Regions from separate parts of the Rhizobium sp. S163 genome, predicted to be linked through region 3. Evidence: riboswitches for the same ligand, from Rfam matches in the RefSeq annotation. Region 3 holds a riboswitch; each other region holds the start of a gene.
What was found. Region 3 has a riboswitch for thiamine pyrophosphate ahead of thiB (thiamine ABC transporter substrate binding subunit). Riboswitches for the same ligand answer to the same signal wherever they lie in the genome.
Positions count from the first base shown of each region.

Region 1: linked by a shared signal. The riboswitch ahead of QTL96_RS10500 (YkoF family thiamine/hydroxymethylpyrimidine-binding protein) and the one ahead of thiB (thiamine ABC transporter substrate binding subunit) in region 3 are both predicted to bind thiamine pyrophosphate.
Region 2: linked by a shared signal. The riboswitch ahead of thiC (phosphomethylpyrimidine synthase ThiC) and the one ahead of thiB (thiamine ABC transporter substrate binding subunit) in region 3 are both predicted to bind thiamine pyrophosphate.

Region 1 covers NZ_JAUDSA010000012.1:115,811-118,071, reverse strand. The annotation lists gene QTL96_RS10505 (ABC transporter permease) at 1-342, opposite strand, end outside; gene QTL96_RS10500 (YkoF family thiamine/hydroxymethylpyrimidine-binding protein) at 376-984, opposite strand; TPP riboswitch at 977-1,087, opposite strand; gene cysP (thiosulfate ABC transporter substrate-binding protein CysP) at 1,387-2,261, shown strand, end outside.
Region 2 covers NZ_JAUDSA010000007.1:180,776-183,036, reverse strand. The annotation lists gene thiC (phosphomethylpyrimidine synthase ThiC) at 1-1,304, opposite strand, end outside; TPP riboswitch at 1,396-1,507, opposite strand; gene QTL96_RS09500 (Fic family protein) at 1,954-2,261, shown strand, end outside.
Region 3 covers NZ_JAUDSA010000038.1:290,401-292,661, reverse strand. The annotation lists gene QTL96_RS30365 (MDR family MFS transporter) at 1-608, shown strand, start outside; TPP riboswitch at 682-797, shown strand; gene thiB (thiamine ABC transporter substrate binding subunit) at 878-1,858, shown strand; gene thiP (thiamine/thiamine pyrophosphate ABC transporter permease ThiP) at 1,858-2,261, shown strand, end outside.

The sequences.
Region 1 (2,261 bases), on a different contig from region 3:
GAAGAGCGGAAACAGTGCGCGACGCAGGGACTTGCAGAAGTCGATCAGCACCGACAGGGTGAAGGCGCCCGCAAGCGAGCAGCCGAAACCGGCAAGCGTGGCCCTCAATGTCGGGAGCGTATTGTCGAACAGGGCCTGCCGGGACTGGAAGGTCTGCGCAAGCACGCGGGACGGCGCGGGCAAGGTCGTGGGCGAGATGCCTGACAGGCGGACATAGGCCTCCCAAGCTGCCACCAAAAGGCAGACGGCCGCGATTGCCGGCAGGGCCCGGCTCAGAGCGGAGCGGATGTTGTGTTGCAGGCCGTGAAAGACCTGCCGTGAAGGCGGGCGTGATATCGACATGGAGCAACCGTTTGGGCGAGCCTGGGTCGGCGCTTAGCGCTTGGACGGGCTGTTTGCCGCGACGGTAAGGTCGATCGTCACATGGCCCGCCGGCGGGCCAAACCGCACCAGCGCCTCATGCACGGTCGCGAAAACCGCACCGGTGTCGCCGCGCAGCTTCGTGCAGAAGTTCTTCGATTTCTCGAAGACACCGGAATTCTTCAGGAAGTCGATGCAGCCGTAAATCTCGTCCATGTGGCCGTCGATCCCGAGCGTATAGAGCGAAAACTGCGCGGCCGTTTCCTGGCCGATAACAGGCGCGTCCTTGACCGCCTGGTGTGCGCGGGCCTTGCGCTCATCAAGCGGCGCCATGGGGCCGGTCAGTTCGGGCGTCTGGCAGATCGGATCGTCAGGCTCGCCGGGGCAGCCGCGCGAAATGGTCGCGTGCAGGACGCAATGCTTGCCGCTGCTGGCGGCTGCCGCAAACAGATCGCGCATGGCGGCGAAGACGACGTCGGGCGTGCCGATGATCAGCGTCGAAATGTCGTCCGTCTCGATCCGCAGTCTGTCACGATGGGGATCGAGCGCAGAAAGCGCATGGGTGATGACACCGACGAAATCGTCGGTCATGGGATATAGTGAAATCTGCGCGCCGGAAAACATCGCTCTACCTCGCTCCGCTGGCATTATCCAGATCAGCTTGAGGGTCCACGATCATGCGACCGTATCTCAGCCCCGGCATTACGGAGCACCCCTGTGATGCCGGGGTGATACGCCAAAGCCTGACCGAGCGCAAGGGCTATGTATTGGGCCGTTGAGCCATGCCCCCCCCCGCCGATCGTCATGCGGCAGGCTCAAGTGCCCGATACTCGAAAAGCGTTTTATTGGCAGAGGCTTAGGAAAACGTCGCGAGAAGGGCGGAACGTCGATGAAGTAAAACCGACGCGAAATATGGCGAAAAAAGGACAGAATTTCTAAGCCGGTCCGCAACCGGGGGCGGTGGTTCCTCGCGATCAGGTCGCCTTGCGATTAGTTTCACCGCACAGCAAAACACCGGAGCGATAGATGAAACGCCTTCTCATTCTCGGCACAGCGCTTGCCGCCCTCTTTTCCGTTCAGGTCCGTGCCGAAGAGCCTACGAAGCTTCTGAACGCATCCTATGACGTCTCGCGCGAGCTTTTCGCCTCCGAGAACGAAGCCTTCATCAAGCAGCATCCCGGTGTGACCATCGATCAATCGCATGCCGGCACTTCCAAGCAGGCGCGCTCGATCATTGAAGGGCTGGAAGCCGACGTCGTCACCTTCAACCAGTCGACGGACATCGATTTCCTGGCAAAGAACGGTTTCGTCTCCAAGGATTGGACCAAGGCTTTCCCGAACAACGCTTCGCCATTCTACTCCTTTCCATCCTTTCTGGTGCGCGCCGGCAACCCGAAGAACATCAAGGACTGGGACGATCTAGCGCGTGACGACGTGCATGCGGTCTTCCCGAACCCCAAGACATCGGGCAATGCGCGCTACACCTATCTCGCCGCCTATGCCTGGGCCAAGGAAGCCTACAAGGGCGACGAAGGTAAGATCGAAGCCTACATCACCAAGATCTTCGACAACGTGCCGGTCTTCGACACCGGCGGCCGCGCGTCCACGACGACCTTCGTCGAGCGCGAGACCGGCGATGTCTTGATCACCTTCGAAGCGGAGACGCGCGGCATCGAGAAGCAGTACGGTTCCGACAAGGTTCAGGGCGTGATCCCGTCCGTCAGCCTGCTTGCCGAGTTTCCTGTCGCTGTGGTCGACAAGGTCGCCGCCAAGCATGGCACCGAGACGCTTGCGAAGTCCTATCTCGACTTCCTCTACACCGAGGAAGGCCAGCGGATTGCCGCGCAGTTCGGCCATCGCGTTCGCGATGAGAAGGTGATCGGCGAGTTCAAAGATCAGTT
Region 2 (2,261 bases), on a different contig from region 3:
GGCGCCTCCCCGCAGACGGCCAGCTGCTTGTCCATGTTTTCCTTGATCTTGTGCATCGGCACGTGGCCTGGGCCCTCGATCATGACCTGGCAATCCTTCGCCCAGGCGATCTTCGTCAATTCGCCCAGCGTTTCCAGCTCGGCGAATTGCGCGGCGTCGTTGGCATCGGCGATCGAGCCGGGGCGCAGGCCGTCACCAAGCGAAAAGGATACGTCATAGGCGCGGCAGATGTCGCAGATCTCCTCAAAGTGCTCATAAAGGAAGCTCTCGCGATGGTGATGAAGACACCACTTGGCCATGATCGAGCCGCCGCGCGAAACGATGCCGGTGACACGGTTGACGGTCAAAGGGATGTAGTGAAGTCGTACGCCGGCATGGATGGTGAAGTAATCGACGCCCTGTTCGGCCTGCTCGATCAGCGTGTCGCGATAGACCTCCCAGGTCAGGTTCTCGGCAATGCCCTCCACTTTTTCCAGCGCCTGGTAGAGCGGCACGGTACCGATCGGCAGCGGCGAGTTGCGGATGATCCATTCTCGGATGTTGTGGATGTTGCGGCCGGTGGACAGATCCATGACCGTATCGGCGCCCCAGCGCGCGGCCCAGACCATCTTCTCGACCTCTTCGGCCATCGAGGAGGTGACGGCGGAGTTACCGATATTGGCGTTGATCTTCACCAGGAAATTACGGCCGATGATCATCGGCTCGGCTTCCGGGTGGTTGATGTTGGCGGGAATGATGGCGCGCCCTGCTGCCACTTCCTGGCGGACGAACTCGGGGGTGACGTGATCGGGAACATGGGCTCCGAAGCTCTCGCCGTCACGGATCATGGCCTCAGCTTTGATCTTGCGGCCGAGGTTTTCGCGGATGGCGATGAATTCCATTTCGGGCGTGATGATGCCGGCGCGGGCATAGGCGAGCTGGGTCACCGCCTTCCCCTCAGTGGCGCGCAGCGGCTGGCGCTTGCCCGGGAATTCGGGTGTCAGGCGCTCGCCGCTGGCAAAGCCGTTGTCTTCGGGGCGCACCAGTCTTCCGTCATAGGCCGCCACGTCGCCGCGGGCGACAACCCAGTCGCGGCGCAGCGCAGGCAGGCCGCGTTCGATGCTGATGTCGGCGCCTTCAACAGTGTAGATCCCGGAGGAATCGTAGACCGTGACCGGCGGCTCTCCGGAGGTGAGGTGCAAGCTGATCTCGCGCATGGGAACGCGGATACCGGGGTGGATGCTGCCCGGAATGTAGATCTTTCGGGAAGCCGGAAGCGGGCCGGTGGTAACTGTGGGGGTGATGGTCTTTGCGGCGATATTCATGGTTTGAGGCTCCAAGTTTTCGTTTGGAGACCCAGTCCTCAGCCGGAATGATGAAAAGACGCGGGCACGGATTCCACGCGGAAATCCAGAGCCTCGAGCGCTTGCACCGTCCCTACGCCAGTATGAACTGGATCAGGTTCAACGGGTCACTGCGCGCGATAGCAGAATCTCAGCCCCTTGTCGGGACACCCCTGGTGAATGGGTCGAGGGTATTGCGGCCCAAGCGGTTTCGTCAAGCGCAAAAGCTTTATGGACGTTTGTGAAGAGAGCAGACGACACAAGACTCCCTACCGCTTCCAGCTTTAGCGGCGAACACCGTACCAGGCAGGAAGAGCCGGGCACGTGAGGTTTTTTGACGTTAGTCGCCACAGGCACCGGTGGCGCTCCAATCATAGGGCGTCACCGAAGCCCTCAGAATTCATTTGGTTGCGGCATCGCCAAGCCTGTTGGTGGCGGGTCACAACCAATCCGCACATCGCTGTGATTTTTTGACTGCAGCAATCAAGGATTGTCGACTGTCGCCAGTCACGTTTCGTCATGGATCTTTGCTCTAGTCGCATGCTGTTCCATCTCGGATGAGCGATAGCACTGATTGCAATAACTCATAGAAGTCGGTATTTATGAGCTATAGAAAAGGTGCCTATAACTCATGCCGTGGAACTGGCAGCACGCCGACTGGCCGAATTTTAACTATGATGCTTCCGCTATGCTCGCGTTGGAGCAGAGATTTTTGCAAGCTTCTGGCGAGCTGATAGGGGCCGTTCGACATCTCAGTAACGACGACAGCAGTCAGCTGCGCATAGAGCTGCTGAGCGAAGAGGCTATCAAGACCTCTGAAATTGAAGGCGAATATCTTGACCGCGTGAGCGTTCAGTCTTCGCTTCGTCGGCAGTTCGGACTGACGACCGATGACCGCCCCGTTCGTCCTCAAGAGCGGGGGATCGCACAGATGATGGC
Region 3 (2,261 bases):
CATCGGCGGCCGGTGCGCTCTTCATTCTGCTCACCGGCGGCATCGTATGCGGCTCGCTGTCGGCCGGGCGGTTCATTTCGGCGACGGGACGCTACAAGCCGTTCGCCGTCGCCAGCCTCTCCTTCGGCACTGTCGCCTTCGCGCTGCTGTCGCAGGTGCATGCCGGAACACCCGTGCTGATCATCGGCGCGATCATGGCGGTGCACGGCATCGGTATCGGCCTCGCGCAGCAGGTGCCGATCATCGGCGTGCAGAACGCGGCGCCTGCCCGCGATGTCGGGGCGGCGACCGGATCGGTAACGCTGTCGCGCATGGGCGGAGCCTCGATCGCCATCTCCATCTACGGCGCGATCATCGGCTCGCAGCTCGGTCGGACGGGAGCGTCCATCCCCGGCGTTGAGAATATCGAGCAGCTGACGCCGAAGATGATGGCGGCCTTGCCGGAAGCCGCGCGCCAGGCGGTGGCAGATGCCTATGCCAGCGCCTTCGTGCCATTGTTCCTGACCTCGTGTCTCATTGCCTTCATCGGCCTGCTCGCGGCACTGATGCTGAAGCCGGTGCAATTGCCGCGCACCGGTGCGGCGCCCGCAAAAGCGGCCGCCGAATAGCCGACGAATCTGCCTGACGAACCCTGGCCGACGTCCGCTCTTGCCAGACGCCGGCTACGGATATACACCTTGCGACGCTCTAACGGGGTGCCTCGTATCTTCAGGATGCTTGGCTGAGAGGCTTGCAAAAGCCAACCCGCGGAACCTGATCCGGCTAACACCGGCGGAGGGATTAGACGCGTGACACCAGGCACCGCCCTTTTCCCCTTCAATGAACCTAGAGGAGAGGTGTCATGACCCATTTCAAGACCTATGCGCTCGGCGCTGCCATGCTGTTGGCGGGCTTTTCGGCAACGGCAGTACACGCCGCCGACAAGACGCTCACCATCTACACCTATGAGAGCTTCACTTCCGAATGGGGTCCCGGTCCCAAGGTAAAGGCCGCGTTCGAGAAGACCTGCGGCTGCACGGTCAACTTCGTCAGCGTCGCGGATGGCGTGGCACTGCTGTCGCGTCTGAAGCTCGAAGGTGCCGGCACCAAGGCCGATGTCGTGCTCGGCCTCGACACGAACCTCATCACGGAAGCCAAGGCCACCGGCTTGTTCGATGCAAGCGGCGTCGATACCAGCGCGCTAAAGGTCCCCGGCGGCTTCAAGGATGATGTCTTCGTGCCCTATGACTACGGCCATTTCGCCGTGATCTACGACACGCAGACAATCAAGACGCCGCCGGCGAGCTTGAAGGAACTGGTAGACGGCGATCCCGCGCAGAAGATCGTTATCGAGGATCCCCGCACCTCTACGCCGGGCCTCGGCCTGCTGCTCTGGGTCAAGTCGGTCTATGGCGACCAGGCGCCGGAAGCCTGGGCCAAGCTCAAGAAACGCGTGCTGACGGTGACGCCGGGCTGGTCGGAGGCCTATGGCCTGTTCACCAAGGGCGAGGCGCCGATGGTGCTCTCCTATACGACGTCGCCCGCCTATCACATGGTTTCGGAAAACACCGATCGTTACCAGGCAGCGGCATTCTCCGAAGGGCATTACATCCAGATCGAGGTTGCCGGCCTCCTGAAGAATGCGCCGGACAAGGCGCTGGCGCAGGACTTCCTGAAGTTCATGGTGACATCAGGCTTCCAGGACACGATCCCGACCAACAACTGGATGATGCCGGTGTCGAAGACCTCGGAACCGCTGCCGGATGCTTTCGGCAAGCTTGTCAATCCGTCGAAGACCTTCCTAATGAGCTCGGATGAGGTTGCCAAGAACCGCAAGGCCTGGATCGACGAGTGGCTGGCCGCCATGAGCATGAATTGATGCTTCTTGCGCCGTCCGAAAGACGATACGCGCTGGCTGGCGGGGCGCTTAGCCTCGCCGCGATCATCGTCTTCGTGACGGTCGCGACGCTGTCCCTGCTGATCTCCACCGATGGCATGCCCGTCGGCGCGATCGTTTCCGATCCATACATCCTGCGCGTTCTGCGCTTCACGCTTCTGCAGGCGGCGCTTTCGACGCTGCTGTCTGTCGTGCTGGCCATTCCGGTCGCACGGGCGCTGGCGCGGCAGCCGCGATTTGTCGGTCGCATCTGGATCATCCGGCTCATGGCGGTGCCGATGGGGCTGCCGGTGCTGATCGGCGCGCTCGGCCTGATCGGTATCTGGGGCCGGCAGGGCGTCGTCAACACGATGCTGTCATGGGCGGGGATCGATCAACCCGTCAG